2 regions of the Streptomyces sp. NPDC050535 genome follow, and region 1 is predicted to be linked to the other one. Evidence: riboswitches for the same ligand, from Rfam matches in the RefSeq annotation. Region 1 holds a riboswitch; the other holds the start of a gene.

Region 1 (4,402 bases):
TGACGTCGTGCGGGTCCACCCCGGTGAGGAGTGGCTCCACGTCCTGCGGGGACGGCTGCGGCTGCGCCTGGGTGACACCGCGCATGTGCTGGCGCCGGGTGACAGCGCGCACTTCGACTCGCTCACCCCGCACCGCATCGCCGCCGCCGACCGGGACGGCGCCGAGCTCCTCTTCGTACACACCCTGCTGCAGAGCCCCTCCGCCGCGCTGTGCCTCGGCCCGGCGACGGGGCACCCGACTCTGGGAGAGACGCCATGACCGAACCCACGGAACCCACCCCGCGCCGCTCCATGGAGGACAAGCTCCCGCCCGCGCTGTGGGTGCGGCTGCTCATCTACGTCGCTGTCGGCCACCTCTTCGCGGGCTTCGTCTACCTGCTCTTCACGCTGGGCGCGCAGAACCAGTAGGCATCCGCCGGCCCGGACCGGGACCGCCGCCCAAGATCCCGACCTGACCGGGAGGACCGTCCTTGAGGCCCGCGGCCCGCGGCCCGCGTCAGTCGAGGAGGCGTTCGCGCAGCCGGTCGCGCAGCTCCGGGGTGAGCCCCAGCGCCTTCTCCAGGTAGGCGTCGACGCCGCCCCAGGTCTCCTCGATCGTCTCGAAGGCCGCGGTCAGGTACTCGGCGCGGGCGTCGAAGAGAGGGCTGAGCAGCTCCATGACCTCGGGGGAGTACGCCGAGGCGGAGGAGCTGCTGCGGTGGACCCTGTAGCGCCGGTGCGCGGCGTTCGACTCCAGGTAGTCGGCCACGATGGCCTCGCGCTCGACACCGACGGCGAGGAGCGTCACGGCTATGGAGAGGCCGGCGCGGTCCTTGCCGGCGGCGCAGTGCATCAGCGCGGGGACACTGTCCTCGGCCAGCGAGCGCAGCACCTGGGAGTGCTCGGCGGTGCGGTCCCTGATGATCGCGCGGTAGGAGCTGATCATCCTGTTCGCCCCCTTGCCGTCCGCGAGGAGCCCGCGCAGCTGCTCCAGGTCGCCGTCGCGGACCATCCTCCAGAACTCCGCGCCGTCGGCCGGGTCGGACAGCGGCAGATTCACATTCCGCACGCCCGGCAGCTCGACGTCCGGGCCCTCCAGCTTCTGGTCCGACGCGTTGCGGAAGTCGAAGATCGTGTGCAGGCCGAGTGAGCTGAGGAAAACCGTGTCGTCCCCCGTGGCGTGCGCGAGATGCCCGCTGCGGAACAGCACCCCGTACTTCACCCGGCGGCCGTCCACGGTGGGCAGACCGCCCACGTCCCGGAAGTTGCGCACGGCGGCCAGCTCGGGCTCGGTCGACGGGACCTGCTGCGTCACGGGGGCTCCTCCCGGTCAGCCGTCGGCGCTGCTCGGCGTCGCCCGCCGACGGACGTTGCGCTCTCGACGATACGACATGGGTTCGTGGTGCATTGAGTTGTCCACAGGCGTTGTTCTCCCAGGTGCGGAGCCGTTGCCTTCAGGGCGCCGGGCGCGATGACGTCGGTACGGGCCGTGGCTCCCGCCGGGTCCCTCGGGCTCGCGCCGGGGACCTGCCGTGCAGCGGGATGCGGACGTGACGGGACGAGGAACTGGATGCGGCAGATATGCGACTGCGTCGCATGTGACTGTTCTGTCCGAATTAGCTGCTTCATTCCAACTGGCCCTGGAATAAGGCGCCCTGCGTCGACGTGCGTGAGCAGCGTCATATTCGTGACGATGTGTTGCGGCCTCGATTTGTCAACCTGCCAGAATTCCCGCGCCATTTGGCAAGGCGGAAAGGCCCTTTCTCCACGGAGGGTGACGGTGATTTCGGAATGGATCACGGATGGATCTTCCACAGAAAACCCACATGGTTGTAGACGCGGTCTCATCTCGCTTACGTTCACCCTCAATCCGGACGGACGCCCAATCCTGCCGCCGCCCGGAATCCGCACACTCACCCGTATGTGGCAGGAGCGGGGGACCCACAGGTATGACGCCTGTTCCGGTCTCCGGAACGGCTTGGGGTATAGCCGCGCAGCCGCGTGGCCGGGCATCTCCAGCCCGCACCCGACAGCTCACCTCGCAGGCGCCGGAGAGGAATTCGTCATGCCCGCGAAGGGTAAGCACCGCCGTCCCAAGTCCCAGCGTTTCACGCGCTCGATCGCCGTGGCCGGAACAGGCGGTGCCGCGCTCGCGCTGCCGCTGATGGGAGCCACCGGAGCCCATGCGGCGACCCCGGCCTCCACCGTTTCCGCGGCTACGGGGAAGACCGCCACGGCTGCCGAAAAGGCCGTCGCCGCGCCCGCCGCGGCTCGGAAGACCGCGACGAAGACCTACGCGGTCAAGGCCGGTGACTCGCTCTCGAAGATCGCCGACGACCAGAGTGTCAGTGGCGGCTGGAAGAAGCTGTACTCGGACAACCGCAAGGCCGTCGGCCAGGACCCCGCTCTGATCCACCCGGGTCTGAAGCTGGCGATCGGCAAGAAGGCCGCCGCGTCGAGCGACACGGCCAAGTCGTCCAGCGCCGAGTCGTCGAAGTCCTCCGAGTCGTCGTCGAAGTCGTCGGCCGAGACGGCGGCCGAGACCACGACCACGGCCACCGACACCGCGGACTCCAGCAGCTCCGGCTACACGCTGCCGGTCGAGGGCGCCACCATCGGCACCAACTACAAGGTCGCCGGCAGCATGTGGTCCAGCGGCTACCACACGGGCGTCGACTTCGTGGTCCCGACCGGCACCACCATCAAGTCCATCGCGGCGGGCACCGTCATCTCCGCGGGCTGGGGCGGCGCGTACGGAAACCAGGTCGTCATCCAGCACGCCGACGGCCAGTACTCGCAGTACGCCCACATGTCCTCCCTCTCCGTCTCGGCCGGCCAGACCGTGACCGAGGGGCAGCAGATCGGGCTCTCCGGTGCGACCGGCAATGTCACCGGACCGCACCTGCACTTCGAGATCCGCACCACGCCGGACTACGGCTCGGACGTCGACCCGGCCGCGTACCTGCGCTCGCACGGTGTGACCGTCGGCTGACGCCGCCCCCTCGCCGCTGAAGGCCGGACCCCACGATCCCCGGGGTCCGGCCTTCGGTGTTTCGTGATCGGCGCGTCGCGCGGCCGGTGTTTCGTGATCGGCGACGCGGCTCCGGCGTGGCCGGTCTCGTCGCTCAGCACATTGCGGTCTTGTGGCGAGCCCGGGGGAAGCGTCGACATGCCCGTCGCGGGGGCTGCACAGTGATCTCCGTAAGCGCTTTCCGCTGTGGACCGGACGTTCACCGCTGCCCCTCGTACGGAAGGTGTCCCATGACCACGCGCAGAGCCTTCGGAGCCCTGGCTGCCGGTGCCGCTCTCGCGGCGCTCGTCCCGCCCCAGGGTGCGAGCGCCGCACCGAGACACCGGCGCGGCCGGCTGATCGCCGCGGACGACTTCCGGCACGGACCGGGGCAGTGGGTCACCGAACTCCAGGACGGCGGCACGGTCACCGCCGCGCGCGGCGTGCTGGAGATCGACGTACCGAGCGGCGCGACCGTCTGGTTCAGGCGGAAGCTCCGCGGGCCGTACGTCATCGAGTACACCGCCACACCGGTCTCCGCGGGCGGCGTCAACGACCGGGTCTCCGACCTGAACAATTTCTGGAACGCAGTCGACGTACGTTCCCCGCGCGACCTCTTCGCCACCGCGCGGGGCGGTGCTCTGGCGGAGTACGACTACCTCAAGACGTACTACGTCGGTTACGGAGCCAACTCCAACACCACTACCAGACTGCGCAGATACGTCGGCGAGGCGGAGGTCCGTCCACTGGTGTACGACTACACGGAGCCGTTGCTCACGGCGAACCGGCCGAACCGCGTCCGGATCGTCTCCGACGGGTCCACCGTCCAGTGGTGGAACAACGGACGGCTGGTATTCGACTACCGCGACCCCGACCCGTACGCGAGCGGGCACTTCGCGTTCCGCACGACATGGAGCCACTTCCGGATTACGGACTTCCAGGTGTGGCGGCTGGTCAACCGCGCCTGAGCGGCCCTTATTCCAGGCTTGACCCAGACTTTATGAGTGGCTTATCTCACCACACGTCAACCCTTTCCTACGGTCGCGTAGCTCACATCGGAGGTGAATCATGGGCCGATGTGGCAGACGATTCGAAGAGTGGCAACAGATCAGTGATCGGGTCGTACGTAGCGGTGGGGGACAGCTTCACCGAGGGCATCGGCGACCCCGGGCCTGACGGCGCTTTTGTCGGTTGGGCGGACCGGTTCGCGGTACTGCTCGCGGACCGGCGGCCCGAGGGCGACTTCAACTACAACAATCTCGCCGTGCGCGGGAAACTGCTCGACCAGGTCGTCGAGCACCAGCTTTCGCGGGCGAAGGAACTGGCGCCGGATCTGGTGTCATTCTGCGCGGGCGGCAACGACATCATCCGGCCGGGCGTCGACCCCGACGAGGTCGCCGAGCGCTTCGAGCG
Region 2 (4,402 bases), on a different contig from region 1:
CCTGGCCAGGGCGGCGGTGGAGAGCCGGGCACCTGAGGGAGGACGCTAAACCTGAGCGTCATGGCTCGGTAACGCCATGTGTGCAATTGGCCTCACTGGATCGGTTAATGACCGCAAATGTCCATAATCCCGGTCCGGTGTCGCTGACTTCACATTGTGTGATGACCGATGCGGCGAATCCTGGGCACCCAGGTGTACGCCGGTGCTATGGGTTACTTGAGGTGGGCCGGTGACCAGAGGGACCGGAGTGCGGGAATAGGCTCCGGCCTCATGGACGTACTCATCCATCTCTTCGTCGGACTGCACATCATCGGCATCGCCTCGCTCCTCGGCGGCTTCCTCACCCAGCTCAAGGCGATGGGCCGGGGCACGGCCCGTTTCGTCCCCGTGATGCTGCACGGCGCGCTGACCATGCTGGTCACGGGTGTCGTCCTGGTCGGCCTCAACCAGGCGGACGATCAGCCGGTCGACAACATCAAGATCGGCGTGAAGCTGGCGCTGCTGATCGTGATCCTGGGGCTCGTCTACGTGAAGCGTGACGACGAGAAGGTGGAGAAGGGGCTCTTCGGGCTCGTCGGGCTGCTGACGACGGCGAACATCTTCATCGCGGTGCTGTGGACCTGACGGCCCCGGCCGCCACCACCAGCCAGACGGCCACCGCGATCCACAGCAGTACCTCTCCCAGCCCCTTGAGCCACGAGACGCCGAGGGCGGCCGAGACCGACAGGGTCGCCGCCGCCGTCATCCCCAGCGGGAACACGGTCGCCCAGCGCCGCACGTCGTAGCGAGGGCGCGGCCGGGCCAGCTCCGCGGCGGCCAGGACGCAGCACCAGGCGAGGTCGAGGACGAGCAGCGCGGTGGTGGCGGCGCGCAGGACGCCGTTGTCGTCGCCGTTCCACAGGAACGCGTCGGCGTTGTGCGCCGCGACGAGTTTGGCCCCGGCCAGCGCCGAGATGGCGAGCGCGCCGCCCGCGACCCAGTGGTCCCCGGCGCCCGTGACCACCTCCCTGATGTCGAAGTGCGTGAACGACACCCCGTAGAGCACGATTCCGAGCCAGAACAGCACCAGTGCGGCATGCGCGAGCCAGTCCGCGCCCACGGCCGCGGCGAGCGTGGCACCCAGCACCGACAGCCCCTGGGTGGCCACGCACACGAGGAACACCCCGCCCGGCATACGGCGGCTCCAGTGCCGTACGACGAGGAAGAGCAGCACCGGCCACAGCACGGCCGACAGCGCCAGCAGGGCCTCGGCGAGCTCCTGCCACCCCAGCAGCGACAGCCGCGTGCCGAGGACGGTGGTCGCCGCGACGGCGGTGAGCCCGGGCGGTGTGCCCGCCTCCGTCGCCCAGCGCGTGCGCTCCCGCACCAGCCTTACGGCGAAGTCCGCGGCGAGCGCGAGCCAGGCGACGGACGCCAGGACCAGTGCGACCCGGGACAGCGTCTCGTAGCCGGTCAGATGCAGGCCGACCGAGATGATGCCGGTCGCCATGACGGCGGCACCGGCGGCCGGCGGACGCTCGGCCCACCAGGCGCGGAGCTGGGAGATGGCTGGCATGGCCCGATGCTAAGGATCTTCGGACGGGTTGCCCGCGGGCCACGCGCGCGTGGGGCACGAAAACGCGGGGCACGCGCGCGTGGAGTACGAAGACGTGCTCCACGCGCGCGTGCCCCGCGGAAGGTGTCGCGAGGGCGGTGCGCTGTTATGCGGGCCGTACGACGCTGTAGATGGCCGACTCACCGTCGTAGAAGATCGACTCCTCGCGGACGTACGCACCCGGCTTCGGGGCGTGGATCATCATGCCGTTGCCGATGTAGAGGCCGACGTGGCTGATGTCGCCGTAGAAGAAGACCAGGTCACCGGGCTGTGCGTCGGAGACGGAGACGGTCGTGCCGGCGTTCACCTGCTCGTAGGTGACACGCGGGAGGGTGACACCGGCGGCCTTCCAGGCGGCCTGGGTGAGGCCCGAGCAGTCGTACGAACCGGGGCCGGTCGCACCCCAGACGTACGGCTTGCCGACCTGGGCGCGGGCGAAGGCGATGGCCTTGGCCGCCTTCGTCGCGTACGAGGCGTCGCCCGCGGGCGCCGAGCCCGAGGTGCCCGTCGTCGCGCTCGACGACGACTCCTGGGCCGCCTTCGCCGCGGCTTCGGCGGCCGCCTGCTGCTGCGCCAGCTCAGCCGCCTTGCGCTCGGCCTCCTTGCGCTGCTCCTCCTCCTTCGCCGCGAGCCGCGCCTTCTCCTCGGCGGTCAGCCGCGAGAGCAGCTCGCGCGCCTTGGCGAGCTTCTGCTGGACGTCGGTCTTGGACGCCTTGAGGGCGTCCTGCGACGTGGACAGCGTCTCCAGGCCCTGGGTGGCCTCCGCGCGCTTCTCGGTGGCGGCGGCCTGATCCGTGACGTAGTCGTCGACGGTCGCCTTCTGGCGGGTGGTCAGACGGTCCATCAGCTGGGTCTGGTCGAAGTAGTCCTGCGGGTTGTCGGCCAGCAGGAGGGAGGCGGTGTCGGGAGCGGCGGCCCCGGTGCGGTACTGCGCCGCGGCGTACGAACCCAGCTCCTCACGCGCGGTGTTGAGCTTCTCCGTGCGCTGGGCGACGTCGTCGAGAAGGGTGTCGACCTTCTTGCGCTGCTTGGAGGTCTTCTCCTTGACCGCGTTGTACTTGTCGGTGGCCGACTCCGCCTGCCGGTAGAGGTCGTCGACCTTCTTCTCGACCTCTTCGAGGCTGGGCTTCGGCTCGGCCGACGGCGCGGCGGCCGCCGTCTGGGAGAGCAGGGCGACGGAGGTGAGGGCCGCTGTGGCGAGAGCGGGGGCCGTACCCGCCACGCGCGAACCCGAGAACCATTTGCGTTGCGACGCCAAGGGAGGCGACTCCTTCCATCATCCGCCTACCGGGTTAGCTGTCGGGTTCGGGCGGGTGGTTCGGAAGGGTTGCCCTACGGTCCTGCCCGACAAGGCAGTTGGACCGATTCACCCCAAGTTCGGTGGGTCCCCGATTCCGGGCGCCGCGAAGGCGTGCCGAACTCAGCGGAGGCCGCCACGGCCCGGCGACGTTCGCCGGTGGGGGTCGGGCGGCCTGATCAGAACGCTAACCAACTCGTGTGGCTCCTGTGAAGGTTGATGTTCGAAATGCCCGATACGTTTTCGTGACCTTAGTCATGTGGTTCGGTTTTCGTGGTCAATCCGGAGGGGTATCAGGGGAGTTGTCCTGCGGGTGCTGCCGTGCGCCCGTACGCCGGAAGGTTTGGGGGCTCGCTGGTACGCCTCGGAGGCGTCCCGGCGCGCCTCGATCTGTCCGGTTGCTGACCGTGACGGTGCGGTTCTGGAGGGTATGGAGGTGTCGGACGGCCGGTTCCGGAAGCTCCTTGGCATCGAAGCGGCATCGAGGCGGGAAGATCGTCGGCCGCCGAGAAGCCGGTATGGCGCTATTACCGCCGCGGACTTCTCGGGGTGGCGGCGGGCTGTCAGTGGGGCCGCCTAGACTCGGAGAGCGATGAGCAGCCTCTTTGATGACAGCTTCCTGGCGGACCTCAAGCCCTCCGGGGCCCACGAGGAAGAGCCCTCGCCGCCGCCCGAGGACGGGACGGCCGAGCAGCTTCCGGACGACCTGTTCGGCGGCCGCTTCGACGTGCCGCCGAGCCGCGACGCGTATTACCGCGACGGTGCCCCGCGCCCCGCCGTGGACCCGGCCGCGCTCCTGGACGGGCTGAACGAGAACCAGCGGTCGGCCGTGACGCACTCCGGCGCCCCGCTGCTCATCGTGGCCGGCGCGGGCTCCGGCAAGACCCGCGTGCTCACGCACCGGATCGCGTACCTGCTGGGCGAGCGCCAGGTCCACCCCGGCCAGATCCTCGCGATCACCTTCACGAACAAGGCCGCGGGCGAGATGAAGGAGCGCGTCGAGCAGCTCGTCGGCCCGCGCGCCAACGCGATGTGGGTGATGACCTTCCACAGCGCGTGCGTACGGATTCTGCGCCGTGAGAGCAAGAGGCTCGGCTTCACGTCCTCGTTCTCGATCTACGACGCCGCCGACAGCAAGCGGCTGATGGCGCTGGTCTGCCGTGACCTGGACCTCGACCCGAAGCGCTTCCCGCCGAAGTCCTTCAGCGCCAAGATCTCGAACCTGAAGAACGAGCTGATCGACGAGGAGGACTTCGCCGCCCAGGCCGCCGACGGTTTCGAGAAGACCCTCGCCCAGGCCTACGCGATGTACCAGTCGCGGCTGCGCGAGGCCAACGCGCTCGACTTCGACGACCTGATCATGACCACGGTCAACCTGCTCCGCGCCTTCCCGGACGTCGCCGAGCACTACCGCCGCCGCTTCCGGCACGTTCTCGTCGACGAGTACCAGGACACCAACCACGCGCAGTACGCCCTCGTGCGCGAACTCGTCGGCACCTCCGAGCACCCGG

The links. Region 1 has a riboswitch for cyclic di-AMP ahead of ACIBLC_RS04635 (peptidoglycan DD-metalloendopeptidase family protein). Riboswitches for the same ligand answer to the same signal wherever they lie in the genome.
Region 2: it holds a riboswitch for cyclic di-AMP, as region 1 does, so the genes downstream of both, ACIBLC_RS27220 (NlpC/P60 family protein) here and ACIBLC_RS04635 (peptidoglycan DD-metalloendopeptidase family protein) in region 1, are expected to answer to the same signal.

The regions. Positions count from the first base shown of each region.
Region 1 is NZ_JBITHE010000001.1:1,060,128-1,064,529, forward strand. It holds gene ACIBLC_RS04620 (helix-turn-helix domain-containing protein) at 1-259, shown strand, start outside; gene ACIBLC_RS04625 (DUF6126 family protein) at 256-408, shown strand; gene ACIBLC_RS04630 (tyrosine-protein phosphatase) at 497-1,294, opposite strand; cyclic di-AMP (ydaO/yuaA leader) riboswitch at 1,865-2,040, shown strand; gene ACIBLC_RS04635 (peptidoglycan DD-metalloendopeptidase family protein) at 2,045-2,971, shown strand; gene ACIBLC_RS04640 (DUF6250 domain-containing protein) at 3,241-3,957, shown strand; gene ACIBLC_RS04645 (SGNH/GDSL hydrolase family protein) at 4,101-4,402, shown strand, end outside.
Region 2 is NZ_JBITHE010000013.1:159,908-164,309, reverse strand. It holds gene ACIBLC_RS27230 (hypothetical protein) at 271-624, shown strand; gene ACIBLC_RS27225 (tellurite resistance/C4-dicarboxylate transporter family protein) at 602-1,555, opposite strand; gene ACIBLC_RS27220 (NlpC/P60 family protein) at 1,701-2,852, opposite strand; cyclic di-AMP (ydaO/yuaA leader) riboswitch at 2,860-3,030, opposite strand; gene pcrA (DNA helicase PcrA) at 3,484-4,402, shown strand, end outside.